DNA from 2 places in the Mitsuokella apri genome. Region 1 is predicted to be linked to the other one. Evidence: riboswitches for the same ligand, from Rfam matches in the RefSeq annotation. Region 1 holds a riboswitch; the other holds the start of a gene.
The links. Region 1 has a riboswitch for thiamine pyrophosphate ahead of thiC (phosphomethylpyrimidine synthase ThiC). Riboswitches for the same ligand answer to the same signal wherever they lie in the genome.
Positions count from the first base shown of each region.

Region 2: another riboswitch for thiamine pyrophosphate. It lies ahead of thiM (hydroxyethylthiazole kinase); the one in region 1 lies ahead of thiC (phosphomethylpyrimidine synthase ThiC).

Region 1 covers NZ_JBHYRS010000003.1:165,804-173,760, forward strand. Annotated here, with positions in the region: gene ACE419_RS05775 (undecaprenyl-diphosphate phosphatase) at 1-141, shown strand, start outside; gene pth (aminoacyl-tRNA hydrolase) at 320-973, shown strand; gene ACE419_RS05785 (radical SAM family protein) at 954-2,207, shown strand; gene ACE419_RS05790 (DUF438 domain-containing protein) at 2,347-3,801, shown strand; gene ACE419_RS05795 (Hsp20 family protein) at 3,937-4,383, shown strand; gene ACE419_RS05800 (phenylacetate--CoA ligase family protein) at 4,530-5,546, shown strand; TPP riboswitch at 5,705-5,804, shown strand; gene thiC (phosphomethylpyrimidine synthase ThiC) at 5,848-7,155, shown strand; gene ACE419_RS05810 (M48 family metallopeptidase) at 7,248-7,957, opposite strand, start outside.
Region 2 covers NZ_JBHYRS010000003.1:63,710-71,666, forward strand. Annotated here, with positions in the region: gene trpE (anthranilate synthase component I) at 1-632, shown strand, start outside; gene ACE419_RS05375 (anthranilate synthase component II) at 613-1,182, shown strand; gene ACE419_RS05380 (hypothetical protein) at 1,337-2,455, shown strand; TPP riboswitch at 2,468-2,564, shown strand; gene thiM (hydroxyethylthiazole kinase) at 2,640-3,506, shown strand; gene ACE419_RS05390 (MTH1187 family thiamine-binding protein) at 3,544-3,867, shown strand; gene ACE419_RS05395 (thiamine phosphate synthase) at 3,864-4,568, shown strand; gene ACE419_RS05400 (UbiX family flavin prenyltransferase) at 4,662-5,228, shown strand; gene clpB (ATP-dependent chaperone ClpB) at 5,411-7,957, shown strand, end outside.

The DNA of each region.
Region 1 (7,957 bases):
GTTTCCATCCTGTCCATCAAATTCCTCATGCGCTATATCAAGACGAATGACTTCAAGGCCTTCGGCTGGTACCGCATCGCTCTGGGCATTGTCGTCTTCGCTTATCTCTTCCTGATTGGCGACCCGACGGCCAATGATTAAAGCGAAAAGGCTGAATCGTAAATTTCATAAAGAAATCGAGTCTCTTGAGCTTTGCTTGAGAGACTTTTTTGCTGCCTTTTGCTGTATGCCGCAGGATATGGTAAACTGAAAGGTACATATTAAGCATGATAGGATTGGCTAAATTTAGCCGAATCAATAAGAAAGAGGCAAATCACATATGAAAATCATTGCAGGTCTTGGCAACCCCGGTTCCGAGTATGCTAAGACAAAACATAATGTCGGCTTTATGTTCGTCGATGCTCTGGCCGAGGCACTCGGCGTCGCGGAGTCCGACTGGAAGGATAAATTCGATGCCAAGGTCGCCGATACGCGCATCGGCACGGAAAAAGTCGTTTTAGTCAAGCCGCAGACGTATATGAACGACAGCGGCCGTGCCATCGGCCCCATCCTGAACTGGTATAAACTGGCTCCGGAAGATCTCATCGTCGTACACGACGATATGGATATTCCGGCCGGCACCATCCGCATCCGCAAGAAGGGCAGTGCGGGCGGCCACAACGGCATCAAGTCCATTCTCGCGCATGTCGGCGATGAGCATTTCGCGCGCGTGCGCATCGGCATCGGCCGGCCGCTGCCGGGCTGGACCGTCGTCAATCACGTGCTGGCAGGTTTTTCCGATGAGGACCAGCCGAAAATCAAAGAGGCCATTCAGTATCTGATTCCCGCGGTCGAGTGCATCGTACAGGATGATGTCGATATGGCGATGAACAAGTTCAATCCGAAAAAGAAGAAAAAAGCGAAAAAAGCCGTGCAGGAAGCAGCTGTACATGACGATAAAGGGGAGAAGAACGATGAGTCAGCAGACAAATGAGATGATTACGGCAGTTTACGCCGATGAAGACGGTAATATTCTCGATGCACAGGGCATGCGCGGCATGGGCCGCACGGGACGCGAAAATATCCTTTTAAAACCGGAAGATTTGATTCCGCTGCCGGAAAGCGCCGACCTCATGCTGCTGCCGGACCGTTTGGCTGTCGGTCAGAGCCCCGATGGTGAAACCATGCCCATAAGCGGCCTTGCCGTAGCTGCCATACTGCCTGCGGGCTACACGCGGCTTTACATGCCGGCTTATGAGCGCGCCGAAGAGGCACAGCGCCTGCCGCTCTACGGCTATACGGCTGTCGTGGTTTATCATGATGAGCTCTGCTGTGCGGCTGTTTACACGGATGAAAATGACAAGTGGGATCCCGTTCATTATAATACGAAGGAGCTGCCGAAGCTCGTCAAGCGCACGAAGAAGGATCTGCCGGGCAACCGCATCGTCGAGCAGGTCGGCGGCTGCTCCTTAAAATGGCACTGCTGCACGGCGCAGAATCTCTTTTACCGCCGCTGGGAGTGCGGCATTCCGACTTCGCCCGTCTGCAATGCCAACTGTTTCGGCTGTATTTCGCTGCAGCCGGCAGAATGCTGCCCGTCGCCGCAGGAACGCATCAAATTCCGCCCGACGCCTGAGGAAATCGCGGAAGTCGGCATTTACCATCTGTCTGTCGCGCCCGATGGCATCGTCAGCTTTGGTCAGGGCTGCGAAGGCGAGCCGTCACTGGCTGCTGACAATATCGCGGCAGGCATCAAGCTCATCCGTGCCAAGACGAAAAAGGGCCAGATCAACATGAACTCGAATGCGGGCTGGACCGAGGGCATCAGGAAAATCGTCGATGCCGGGCTCGATTCGCTGCGCGTTTCCATCATCAGTGCCCGCGATGAGGGCTATGATGCCTATTACCGCGCAAGCTACCACCTGAAAAATGTCAAGGACTCCATTCGCTATGCTCTTGACCACGGCGTTTATGTCTCGCTGAATCTGCTCTATTTCCCCGGTTTCAATGACCGCGAGGAGGAACTCGCGGCCTGGCAGGATTTCTTCCGCGAACTGCCCGTGCAGATGATTCAGGTGCGCAATCTCAACATCGACCCTGATGCCTTCCTCGACATCATGCCGGAGCCGCAGGGCAAAATCCTTGGCACGCGTCATTTTATGGAAGTCCTGCACCGCGAATTCCCGCAGCTCGTCATCGGCAGCTTCAGTCATTACGTCGAGAAATGAGCCTGCAGATGGATGCGCACATGTTCTGCGTCTTTATGTAACAAATGGTACAACTAAGAGGCGGAGTCCTGTAATATAATCATCTCATAACAGAGAGAACGAAATCTTGATACAGCTCGCCTGGAAGGAGCCATATGATATGAAAAAGATTGATTTAAATAAAAGTGTTGCTGAACTCGTTACGGAATATCCGGAACTTAAGGAAATTCTTGCGGAACTCGGCTTTACGGATATCATGAAGCCGGCGGCCCTGAAGCTCATGGGCAGAATCATGACGCTGCCGCGCGGCGCTGTCGTCAAGGGCATCCCGATGGAAAAAATCCGCGAGACGCTCGCAAAGAAAGGCTTCACGATTGTCGGCGCCGAGGAACAGCAGCGTCAGACTATGCTGCGCGAGTACGTCGGACGCCTCAATAACGGCGAATCCCTCGAATCCGTGCGCGCTGACTTTGTGCGCAATTTCGAGCATGTCGGTGCGGAGGAGATTGCCGAAGCAGAGCAGGACCTCATCAAGGGCGGCGTGCCTTTGAAAGATGTTCAGAAACTCTGCGATGTTCATGCCGCACTTTTCCATGACCGCAATGAGATGGAAAAGGCCGAGCTGCAGGCCATGGCAGAAAAAACGCATAAAGCTGCCGCTGCTTCGCAGTTTCTCGCAGAAGAAGATTTGCCGGAGGGGCATCCCCTGAGTCTCCTGAAGCTTGAGAATAAAGCGCTCATGCAGCATCTCGATGCCATTCAGCATGAGATGACAGGCAGCGAAGATGTGGTCAAAATCACGGGCATGGTGGCAGGCCTCAATGCCGTCCGCTCGCATTACGCCAAAAAAGAAGAACTCCTGATGCCAATTCTCTATGATTACGGTGTCACGGGACCTTCCCAGGTCATGTGGGGCGTGGATGATGAAATCAAGCGCGAGCTCGGCACCATCACGAAAGCACTGAAAGAAGACGCGGAAAACTATCCGTTATATAAGGGACGCATCAATCAGGTCTGCACGCGCACTCGCGAAATGATTTTCAAGGAGGACCGCATCCTGTTTCCGCTGTCCCTGCGCTATTTTACGCAGGAGCAGTGGTATGAAGTGTACCGCGACCTCTTCGAGATGGGCATGGCCTTTGTCGATGTCAACACGATGCCGCGCTGGCCGGAAGGAGAAACGTGGCTCGCAGAGAAGAACGCAGAGGTGGAGCCGTCTGTGCTCGATGGCAAAGTCAAGCTGCCGACAGGCGAGCTGACCGTCCGTCAGCTGCAGGGCATCTTGAAACTTCTCGATGTTGACATCACATTCATCGATAAAGACGACATCCTGCGCTATTTCCTCAATGAGGGCAAAGTCTTCTCGCGTCCGCTCTCCGCTCTTGGACGTGAGGTATACAACTGCCACCCGCCGGAGATCATTCCCGTCGTGCGTCAGATGCTGCTCGACTTCAAGGCGAAGAAACGCACACACATGGAAGTATGGCGCCGCATCATGGGCCGTCCAATCGGTGTGCGCTACGCAGCTGTCTATGACGATGCAGGTGAATACATGGGTACAGTCGAATTCGTACAGGATTACCAGAAGGCTCTGGATAAATTTAAGAACAGATAAAACAAATAGAAAAGAAAAGCCAGTTTCTCAACGGGAGGAACTGGCTTTTCTTGAATTTTTCAGACATTTTAGTTATAATAGAGATACCGAAAAAAAGAACATAAATTTTATGTTGAAGATTTGGGGGCGATTTTGATGATCAGACCGATTCCATTCAATATCCGCGAAAATGCAGAGCGCGGCCGTGAGGCCCTGGAGAAGGCAATTGACTTCATGACAGAGCAGCCTTGCAATCCCTTGGGCCGTGTCAGCGGGGCGTTTTCTTCTTTCCGTGTCGATGTCATTGATACACCGGACCGTTATGAAATTTTTGCCGAGCTGCCGGGGTTCCACAAGGATCAGATTACCGTATCGTACGATGATGCCCGTGAATACCTGACCATCAAGGCCGAGCGCCCGGACCCGGATATGGATGTCAAGTACATCTGCCGCGAACGCCGCGTGGGCACGTTTGAACGTACCTTTGAAATTGACGGCATTGTCAAGGACGAGGTCAGTGTTTCTTTTGAAGACGGTGTCCTGCACATTGTTCTGCCGAAGGAACCATCGGAAGCCAATAAGACCGTTTTTGACATCAAATAAAAGTTTATAGTTTCCCTAAAGTTTCCCCCTCCAGGGAAATCTGACAGGCTGTCGAAAAGGCAGAATGCTTTTTGGCAGGATATGTCACTTTCCCTGGAGGGAAATTTTTTGTGGTTTTGTGATTTAGAACGGGAAGGACGATTTTTTTGTTTGCAAATCCATCGATTGAACAGATTTCTGCAGAAGCACTGCATGAGCTGCAATTGAAAAAACTAAAAAAGGAACTGCGCTGGGCCGGTGAAAAGTGCTCATACTACCGGGAACGCTTTGCAGAGGCAGGGATAAATGCTAGCAACTTGCAGGATCTCTGCGACCTGCAGAATTTTCCACTGCTGGCAAAAGAAGAACTGCAGGGGAAAAGGGCTTTTGACTTTCTGACGATGCCGCTTTCGAGCCTGCTGCGCATCTCTTATATGAAAGACGGTGATGGACTGTCTGCCGATGAAGAATATAATGAAGGGTATAATGAAGAGGAAACAGGCTTTCTGCACTTTGCGACCAATGGGGATATTGCGCATCATGTCGAGCAGATGACGCGCAGTCTTGTGGCCTGCGGCCTGCATAATGCCTCCCTCGCGGCTGTACTCGGCGATGGGGCGGACAGCCGTCTCATGGATTTTCACTATGCGGGCGAATTCCTCGGTGCAGCCGCTGTGATGCTCGGCGCGGATAAGAGAATCTGGCCGGCGATACTTGATTCTGTACCGGCAGAGACACTGGCCGGCACGCCGAAACGCCTGATTGAGCTCGACGACATCCTCCAGCAGAAAGGCAGCGGCCTTTGTGAAATGCCTCTTACCCGCATACTCTGCCTGCATACGGAGGTCCCGTCAGAGAGTCTCGTGGCCACGCTGCAGGAAATGACAGCTGCCAAGGTCTATCACCTGCTTGCTTTGCCGGAGCTCGGGACGGCGGCACCATTCCTGCCCTGTGAGCCGGCGGCGCTGACATTTCATCTGCAGGAAGACTACACGCTGGCAGAGGTCATAGACCCTGTGACACGGAAGCCTGCTGCTGATGGCTGCGGCGAGCTTGTGCTGACGTCTTTGGCTGCAGAAGCTATGCCGCTCATTCGCCTGCGCACGGGCCTTAAGGTTGAGTCTGTGCCGGCTCCATGCAGCTGCGGCCGCACGCAGAAACGTTTCCGTCTGCTGCTGTCCTGATGTTTATGGCATTCATGATTCATTTTTGGCGTATTACGCATGAACATGGAAAAGTCATGGATTTGTATTGCATCTTTAGGACAGATTTGTTAAAATAAATGAAGCTGATTGTTCCATAAGGAAACAATCGTGAAGCTCATCATATGAATAGGAAAAGAATGATTCGCTGGGGGAGCCGCTTGGCTGAGAGAATCTCTGGATTCGACCCTTGGAACCTGTTGGGTTAAGACCTGCGTAGGGAAGTGACAAAGCTATTTTGCCGTCCGGTACGCCGGACGGCTTTTTTATTAGGAGGAATATTATGGCTACACAAATGCAGCTGGCCCGTGAGGGCCGCATCACCGATGCGATGAAGATCGTTGCCGAGGAAGAACATATTCCGGCCGAAACGATACGCGAACGCGTGGCAAATGGCACGATTGCCATCTGTGCGAACATCAACCACAAAAACCTGCGTCCGCGCGGCGTCGGCGAAGGCCTGCGCGTCAAGGTCAACGCCAATATCGGCACGTCGAGCACGTTCCCGGACATTGAGCCGGAGCTCAAAAAACTCGACGAAGCGGTGCGCTGCGGTGCAGATGCCGTTATGGACCTTTCGACGGGCAACAATATCGATGTTTCGCGTCAGCGCATCATCGAACATTCGCCCATCATGGTCGGCACGGTGCCGCTCTATCAGGCTACGGTCCGTTCCATCCGCGAGCACGGCGCTGTCGTCGAGATGACGGATACGGATATTCTTGAGACGATTGAGCAGCAGGCCAAAGATGGTGCCGATTTCATGACGCTGCACTGCGGTGTCACGCGTTCGGCCATTGAGCGCATGCGCCGTCAGGGCCGTGTTATGGACATCGTGAGCCGCGGCGGTTCGTTCATCGCCGGCTGGATGCTCCACAACGAGATGGAAAATCCGCTCTATGAACATTATGATGATATCCTTGATATCTGCGAGAAATACGATGTGACCATCAGCCTTGGCGACGGCATGCGTCCGGGCTGCACGGCCGATGCCACGGACCGCGGGCAGCTGACAGAGCTCATCACGCTCGGCGAACTCGTTGACCGCGCCTGGAAACGCGGTGTACAGGTCATGGTCGAGGGCCCAGGCCATGTACCGTACGACCAGATTGAAGCGAACATGAAGCTGGAGAAGCGCATTTGCCGCAAGGCGCCGTTCTACGTGCTTGGACCTCTTGTCACGGATATCGCGCCGGGCTATGACCACATCACGGCAGCCATCGGCGGCACGCTGGCAGCTGTTTCGGGCGCCGACTTCCTCTGCTACGTCACGCCGGCTGAGCATCTGGCCCTGCCGACTATCGAAGATGTTCATACGGGTGTCATCACGAGCCGCATTGCCGCACATGCAGCGGACCTCGTGCGCGGCGTACCGGGTGCGCGCGAGTGGGACCTTGAGATGGCCAAGGCGCGCAAGGTGCTCGACTGGAACAAGCAGATGGAGCTTGCCATCGACCCGGACCTTGCCAAGGCAAAACGCGGTGCACGCAATCCGCAGGATGAAGGTGCCTGCTCGATGTGCGGTGATTACTGCGCCGTTGAGATCATCAACAAATATTTCCATAAAGAAAACTGCCCGTGCCAGGACTGATTCATCAAAAGATGGATGCCTGACATCTGGCCAATGGCAAAAAAATTGCTGCCCGTCATGAGCAGCAATTTTTTTGTGTCTTATTAGCTTTATTATTTGATTTTGTTGAGACGGTCGGCAAGCTTCGCGGCACTTTCATCATCGTACGTGCTCGTCATGATGGGCTGTGCGCCGAGCATGACGGTCTTGCCGTCCACATAGGCTTTCTCTTTGTTATGTCCATTGTGGTAAGCGGCCGCGAGATTGCCGAGCACAAAGTAGGAACGCTCTGCACCGGACATATCCCCCGAGGCTGCCGGCGTGACAAAATCTTTGCCGTTGACTTTGACGGTGCCATCTTTGGCGGTCACATGCTTGTTGCTGTATTCGTAGAGCTTCTTGACATACGCATCGCGGCGGTCGCCGTCGGACGGATGGTCGGAAATGAACTGCTGGAAGGCCGTCGGCTGCGTCTTTTCTTTATCCATGACGCGCTGCCAGACTGCTGCCGTGGCACCGGGGTTGTAATTCGTATGCGTGATGTACTCAAAGGCGAGGGCATCGGCCTCGCGTTCCATCGGCTTCGTGATGTTGCGGTTGTTGATGACCGTCGTGACAATGCTGCCGAGCGTCGTGCCCGTCGCCTCACCGAGAATTGCCATGTTGAGGCTGCGGCGCGCGCCCTTGGCCGGATGGTCTTTCTGTCCGTGTCCCATCTCATGGCCGAGCACGACGGCAATTTCATCGTCGTTGGTCAGGACGCTGAAGAGTCCGGTGTTGATGCTCATATTGTGGCCGAGCGTGCAGAACGCGTTGAAGCTCG
Region 2 (7,957 bases), 100 kb from region 1:
GTGCATCGCCGGAGATGCTCGTCAAGGTCGCAGGCGACAGCGTCTACACGTACCCGATTGCCGGCACGCGGCGCCGCGGCAAAGATGCGGCCGAAGATGCAGCCCTCAAAAAAGACCTGCAGGGCGATACGAAGGAATGTGCGGAGCATTCGATGCTCGTCGACCTCGCGCGCAATGATATCGGCCGCATCAGCGAGCCGGGCAGCGTGCGCGTGACGAAGCTTCGCGAAGTCGAGTATTTCAGCCATGTCATGCACATGGTTTCCGAGGTCGTCGGCAAGCTCAAGAAGGGTTATACGCCGATGGATGTTCTCCGTGCGACATTCCCAGCCGGCACCGTCAGCGGCGCGCCCAAACTGCGTGCGATGGAAATCATCCATGAACTCGAGCCCGTCAAGCGCAATTCGTATTCGGGCACAGTAGGTTATATGGATTTCTGCGGCAATATGGATATGTGCATTACGCTGCGCACGATGCGCATTGAGAACGATGATACTGCTGTCATCCAGTCCGGTGCCGGCATTGTCGCCGATTCCGTGCCGGAGAAAGAATATCAGGAAATCCTGCAGAAGTCGAAAGCCCTGTTTGAAGTTGTGGAGGAGGTCGAAAACGATGTTGTTGCTTTTAGATAATTACGATTCCTTCACCTATAATGTCTACCAGCTGCTCGCAGAGCTCGGTGCTGAAGTCGAGGTCATCCGCAACGATAAGACGACCGTCGCAGAGATTGCAGCCAAAAACTACGAGGGCATCGTGATTTCACCGGGCCCCGGCGTGCCGAAGGATGCGGGCATCAGCGAAGATGTCATCCGTGAGCTTGGCGGCAAAGTGCCGATTCTCGGCATCTGTCTTGGGCATCAGGCCATCGGCGAGGTATTCGGCGGCAAGGTCGTGCGGGCCGGCGAGATCATTCACGGCAAAGTTTCGCCCATTCGCCATAACGGCAAAGGCCTTTACGAGGGACTGCCGCAGGGCATCGAAGTCGGCCGCTATCATTCGCTGATCATTGACCGCGCGAGCCTGCCGGACTGTCTCGAAGTCACGAGTGAACTGGAAAATGGCACCATCATGGGCGTGCGCCATAAGGAAAAGGATATCGAGGGCATCCAGTTCCATCCAGAATCCATTCTGACGCCAACGGGCAAAATCATGATGCAGAATTTCCTGAACCATTTAGCCTGAGACATTCTTCCCGTTCATAAAAATAAAGAAATAAAGGAAATCCTTCTTTCGGGAAGGATTTTTCTATTTTTTTAGAGAATATCATACAGTATCAAAATCAAAGCAGTGCCGCAGATGGTTCTGCGGGCTGCAGGGAATAGAGGAGTGAGATATCATGCAATTCGCAATGGGGAAGAAAAAAGCAATTATGACCGCTCTGTGCAGTATGGCATTTCTTATTGCGCCTTACGGCATGACGCCGGCAGGGGCTGCGCCGGCTGTGACAGCTGGGAAAACCCAAATCACAGCGGCAGCACCCGAAAACGCTGTATCGGCTTCGGATGTGAAAGAGGCAGGTAAGCCGGATACGGCAGCATCTGCAGCAGATGAGGCGGCAGAAGTAAAGACGTCTGAAGGAAAAGAGGCACAGGAAGAAAAAGAAACAAAGACAGAAGAGAAAGATAAGGCCGGCAGCAAGCCAGCTGCTGTTTTGCCGGCGGCGAAAGCTTCTCTTGACGATGCTTTTGACCATCTGTCGGAAGTGAAGAACGGGACTTATGATATGGACCTTGCCACATCGGCTCCGGCGGGCAGTGCCAACATGGCCAGCCATATTACCTTTGTGTCCGAGCCGTATACGCGCGCCAAGGGCAGCATGAATATCACCTTTATCCTGCCGGGGGCGCCGGCTTTTGAGCGTGAGATTTCCTATTATATCCGCGAGACGGAGAAAGCCACTGCTTTTTATTGCAAGCTCGGGCATGGCGAATGGGAAAAATCCATTACGCCGCGCAAGGCAAATGATAAGAAGGTCAACGATTTCTGGTCTGCAGCCTTTACGAATGGCTTTATGGACCTCGCTAAGGATGTGCAGTTTGGCGTCAAAGACGGCAGCTGCCAGACTTATCTGGTGACGGTCGACGGCAAGGCCTTTGGCAAACTGCTGCAGGAGCAGCTGCTGCCCATGAGCAAGGATGAGAATATGAAGAAGACGACGGAGGAAATCTGCCGCAGTCTGCCGGACTTCACTTATACGGTCACGATTGATACCGAAAAGAACCTGCTGACCGATGTTCATGCCAATCTGACCGAGCCCATCCGCAAGGCTGCTTCTATCATCGTCAAACGGCGCGATATGCCGCGTTCGGAACGCGATAAGATGCTGAAGGAAATCCGTGAGAGCACGGTTGACCTGCATCTGCAGGGCAGGGACTTCAATGCCCTGGAGGATGTGCAAGTTCCAGCCGAGATTCTGGCCAATGCCAAGGCAACTGAACTGCCGCTGGCGGGCTGATGCGAAAAATAAAATACTTTGCGGGGGAACCTTGTGTTGAGAAGGCAAAAGCCTGACCCTTAGAACCTGTTGTGTTAATACCAGCGTAGGGAGCAAATTGAGATGCTTAAGAAGGCCCGCCAACAGGCGGGCTTTTTGTCATGATGATGAAAAATATAAAGATTGTTTTCAGGAGGCGTTTGGATTGAAGCAGAGAGAAGAAATAGACGAAAAGAAAATGAAAGAGACAATGGAATCGATTCGGGGAAAAATCAGGGAGACCGTACAGCGTACCAAGGAAGACTGTCCGCTCGTGCCGTCTGTCACGAACACGGTGACCATCAATCTCGTAGCCAATGCCCAGCTCGCGGCCGGAGGTTCGGCCGCCATGGTCTATCTGCCGGATGAAGGGGAGGGCATGGCAGCAGCTGGCTCTGCGTTTTACATCAATATGGGCACGTTGATGCCATTTTATGCCGAAACACTGCCGCGCACGGCAAGAGCTCTGCGCGCGCATAAGAAGCCGTGGGTTCTCGACCCTGTGGGCATTGGCATCGGCAGCCTCAGAGAGGGCCTTTTGCAGTGTTTCCGCGCCCTGCCGCCTGCCATTGTGCGCGGCAATGCCTCGGAAATCATCGCTCTCGCAAATCTTTGGGGCCTCGGAGAGAACCTGCAGAAAGCCGGCGTGCGCGGCGTCGATGCGACGGACAGCGTCAAATCGGCGCGGCCGGCGGCGGAAGCACTGGCATCGTTCATTCATGGGGCAGTGGCGGTTTCCGGTGAGCAGGACCTTGTGACGGACGGGCAGACGACTGTCATGAGTGAAGGCGGCTCGGAGTTCTTCACGAAAATCACGGGAGCGGGCTGCTCCTTAGGCGGTGTTGCCGCTGTTTATGCAGCCGAAGCATCGCCGTTCATCGCGGCGCTGACAGCTGTGCAGGCATATAATCTCGCAGGCCGCAGGGCAGAAGAGCAGGCAGCCGGCCCAGGCACTTTTGAAAAATACTTCCTCGATGCGCTTTATCAGGCGAAACCCGAGGAGATTGCGGGAAATCCGTTTCATATGGTTTGAGACGGGAAGACTATTATAATAGGAAAGAAGGATCTTCATGAATACATTGATTGCCGTGGCCATTGCGCCCTGCGGCACAGGCGAAGAAATGTCTGCTTATGTCGGCGAAGTCGTGCGCGTCATCCGCGAGTCGGGACTTTCGAACCGCACGAATTCGATGTTTACGGAAATCGAGGGCGAATGGGACGAGGTCATGGACGTCGTCAAACGCGCGACGATGGTCCTCGCGGATAAGGGCATCCGCACGGAAGTCGTGCTCAAGGCCGATATCCGGCCGGGCTATACCGACATGATGCATGGCAAGCTCGAGCGTCTGGAAAAGAAAATTAAAGAAGAAAATAAAGAGGATGAAGCAAAATGAATATGCGTGAAAAACTCGATATCTCGGCCTATTTTGTCGTGGGGCCTGAGAATACACTGGGACGTCCTGTCAAGGATGTCATACGGGCGGCGGTGGAAAATGGCTTTACCTGCCTGCAGATCCGTTCAAAAGTAGCTTCGGCCCGGGAGCTTATCGCTCTTTGCGGCGAAGCTGCCGCGGTCTTGAAGGACTTGGGCAGGGAGAAGGAAGTGGTCCTCCTCGTCGATGACCGCCTTGACGTCGTGCTCGCCGCACGCGACGCAGGCATCAAGGTTGACGGCATTCACGTCGGCCAGAGTGACATCCCTGTTTCAGTCTGCCGCAAACTGCTTGGCCCGGACTCTGTTGTCGGACTTTCAGCGCGCACGCATGAACTTCTCGATTATGTCCGTCATGCCGATACGAAAGACATTGACTATTTTGGCGCAGGCCCCTTGCATGAGACGCCGACAAAGAAAGACTGCGGCCGCGACCTTGACGGCCATATCATCACGCGCAGCTTCGAAGAACTCACAAAACTGCATGAAATCAGCCCTGTGCCGGTCGTCGTCGGCGGCGGTGTCAAAGCCAAAGACCTGCCGGAGCTCAAGAAAACCGGTGTGGATGGCTTTTTCGTCGTCAGCGCCGTGACAGGTGCAAAGGACCCCGCAGCCGCGGCAAAAGAGCTTGTCTCCGTCTGGCAGAAGTCGCCTCGGGCCTGAGACGTTTTTGCCCCTTCTTTCTTCCGTGTATCTATGGTAAAATAGAGGCAGATACAGGAAGATACGAAGCGATAGAAGAAGGGAGGCGCGTTTATGCGTCTGATTGTCGGCATAACAGGGGCGAGCGGCGTCATCATGGGGTATGCGCTTTTAAAGGCGCTGCATGAGCTGCCCGAAGTGGAGACACATCTTGTCATCACGAAGGGGGCGGCCGTGACTTTTCCTTATGAAACGGACGTCAGTCTCGAGGAAATCAGGGCACTTGCCGATGTTGTGCACGACAACGCGAATCTGGCAGCGTCAATCTCGAGCGGCTCTTATGAGACGGACGGCATGATCATCATTCCCTGCAGCATGAAGACGGTGGCCGGTATTGTCAGTGGTTACACGGACGATCTTTTGCTGAGGGCGGCGGATGTCTGCCTCAAGGAAGGCCGGAAAGTCGTCATCGTGCCGCGCGAGATGCCAATGAGCCGCATCCATCTGCGCAATATCAAGGAAGCAGCCGATTACGGCTGCGTCGTTGTGCCGCCCGTCTTGACTTTTTACAATGGTGCGGACACCGTTGAGAAGCAGATTCAGCATATCATCGGCAAGATTCTGCTACAATTCCATATCCGTTATCGTGATTTTGTCCCCTGGCAGGGGGATGAGGCCTGAGTCTTAGGAGATTCGGGCCTTTTTCTTGTTTGAGGAGGCGGCCAGAAAAAATTTTTTAAAATAAAGTCAAAAAGTCAGAAAAAGTATTTGACTTTTTGACTTTAATGGTTATAATAGGAAATAGAAACGGAAAAGTTTCAGAATACACAACGAAATTAAGAGCGATTATGGAGGATAAGATTATGGGACAAGAAAAATATACAGCGAAGACGCTGGCGGCCCTGCAATCCGCTCAGCAGATCGCAGCAATGAAATACCATCAGGAAATCACGTCGGCCCATGTGCTTTTAGCCTTGGCCAAGGAACCTGAGGGGCTGCTCGCCACGATTTTTGAAGAATGCCAGACGGATATGCCGATGCTCAAGGCAAGACTTGAACAGGAACTCGCGAAAATCCCGAGCGTCAAAGGCACGGACCGTCTCGGCATGGGGATGGATATGGTCCGCGTACTCGGCCGTGCCGAGGAATACGCCAAATCCATGAAAGATGATTATGTTTCGACAGAGCATCTGCTTTTGGCCCTTGTCACGGATGGCAGCTCTGAAGTGCAGGACATCTGCCGTCAGTTCCATCTGACGAAGTCGGCCATTCAGGCATCCATTCGCAAGAACCGCAAGCAGAATGTCACAACGGATAATCCGGAAGAAGGTTATAAATCCCTTGAGAAATTTGGCCGCGATTTGACGGCAGCTGCACGTGCCGGCAAACTCGACCCGGTCATTGGCCGTGATGAGGAAATCCGCCGTACGATTGAGATTCTTTCCCGCCGTACGAAGAACAATCCGGTGCTCATCGGCGAACCTGGTGTCGGCAAGACGGCCATTGTCGAAGGCCTTGCCCGCCGCATCGTGGCTGGCGATGTGCCGGAATCCCTGAAAAATAAGACGTTGTTCTCTCTTGACATGGGTTCCCTGATTGCCGGCGCGAAATACCGCGGCGAATTCGAGGAACGCTTGAAGAGCGTCCTCAACGAGATTGCGAAATCCGATGGCCAGATTCTGCTGTTCATCGATGAACTGCATACGGTCGTCGGTGCCGGTGCTACGGAAGGTGCCATGGATGCCGGCAACCTCCTGAAACCGATGCTGGCCCGCGGCGAGCTGCGCTGCATTGGTGCCACGACGCTCAATGAGTACCGCAAATACATCGAGAAGGATACAGCCCTTGAACGCCGCTTCCAGCCGGTCATGGTCGGTGAGCCGAGTGTCGAGGATACGATTTCCATCCTGCGCGGCCTGAAGGAGCGCTATGAAGTTCATCATGGCGTGCGCATCCGCGATGCCGCACTCGTGGCAGCTGCTACCCTTTCGGACCGCTACATTTCCGACCGCTTCCTGCCGGATAAGGCCATCGACCTCGTCGATGAGGCCGCCGCAAAGCTGCGCACCGAGATTGAATCGATGCCGCAGCCGCTCGATGAAATCCGCCGCAAAATCATGCAGCTCGAGATTGAAGAGCAGGCACTGAAGAAGGAAACGGATGAAGCTTCGCAGGAGAAGCTCAAGAAGATCACGAAGGAAAAAGAGAAACTCCAGAAAGAGGAGAATGAGCTCAAGACACAGTGGGAGACGGAAAAGAACGCCATCCTGCGCGTCCGTGCCATCAAGAAAGAGATTGACGGCGTGAACAGCGAGATGGAAGCGGCCGAACGCGCGTATGACCTCAACCGCATGTCCGAACTCAAATACGGCAAACTGCCGGAGCTGCAGAAGAAACTCAAGGAAGAGGAAGCCATCATCGCGGCGAAATCCAAGGACAGCCGCCTCTTGAAAGAGGAAGTCGGCGAAGAGGATATCGCACAGGTCGTCAGCCGCTGGACGGGCATTCCGGTCACCAAGATGCTGACGGGCGAACGCGAGAAACTGTTGCACCTTGAAGATGTGCTGCATGCGCGTGTCGTCGGACAGGACGAAGCCGTCAAGGCTGTCAGCGAAGCTATCCTGCGTGCCCGTGCCGGCATCAAGGACCCGAACCGTCCGATTGGTTCGTTCATCTTCCTCGGCCCGACGGGCGTCGGCAAGACCGAGCTCGCCAAGACCCTCGCAGAAGCTCTCTTTGATGATGAACGCAGCATGATCCGCATTGATATGTCGGAGTACATGGAGAAACACAGCGTCTCGCGTCTCATCGGTGCGCCTCCGGGCTATGTCGGCTACGATGAAGGCGGTCAGCTCACGGAAGCCGTACGCCGCCGTCCGTACAGCGTCATCCTGCTCGATGAAATCGAGAAGGCCCACCGCGACGTCTTCAACGTCCTCCTGCAGATTCTCGACGATGGCCGCCTGACCGATGGCAAGGGCCGTGTGGTCAACTTCAAGAACACGGTCATCATCATGACGTCGAACCTCGGCTCGCATGAAATCCTTAACAAGAGCTACGAAGAGGCCAAAGGCGCAGTCAAGGAAATCCTCAAGGATTACTTCCGTCCGGAATTCCTGAACCGTGTTGATGACATCATCGTCTTCAAGGCTCTGAAGAAGGAACAGGTCAAGAATATTGCGGCCATCATGCTCAAGAGCCTCAGCGACCGCCTTGAGAAACAGATCAAGATTTCGCTGAAATGGACGGATGAAGCCCTTACGGCACTTGCTGACAAGGGCTTTGACCCGAACTTCGGCGCAAGACCGCTGCGCCGCTTGCTTACGCACACGGTTGAGACCTCGCTTTCGAAGGAAATTATCCGCGGCGATGTACGCGAAGGCGATGTTGTCGAAATCGGCTATAACGGC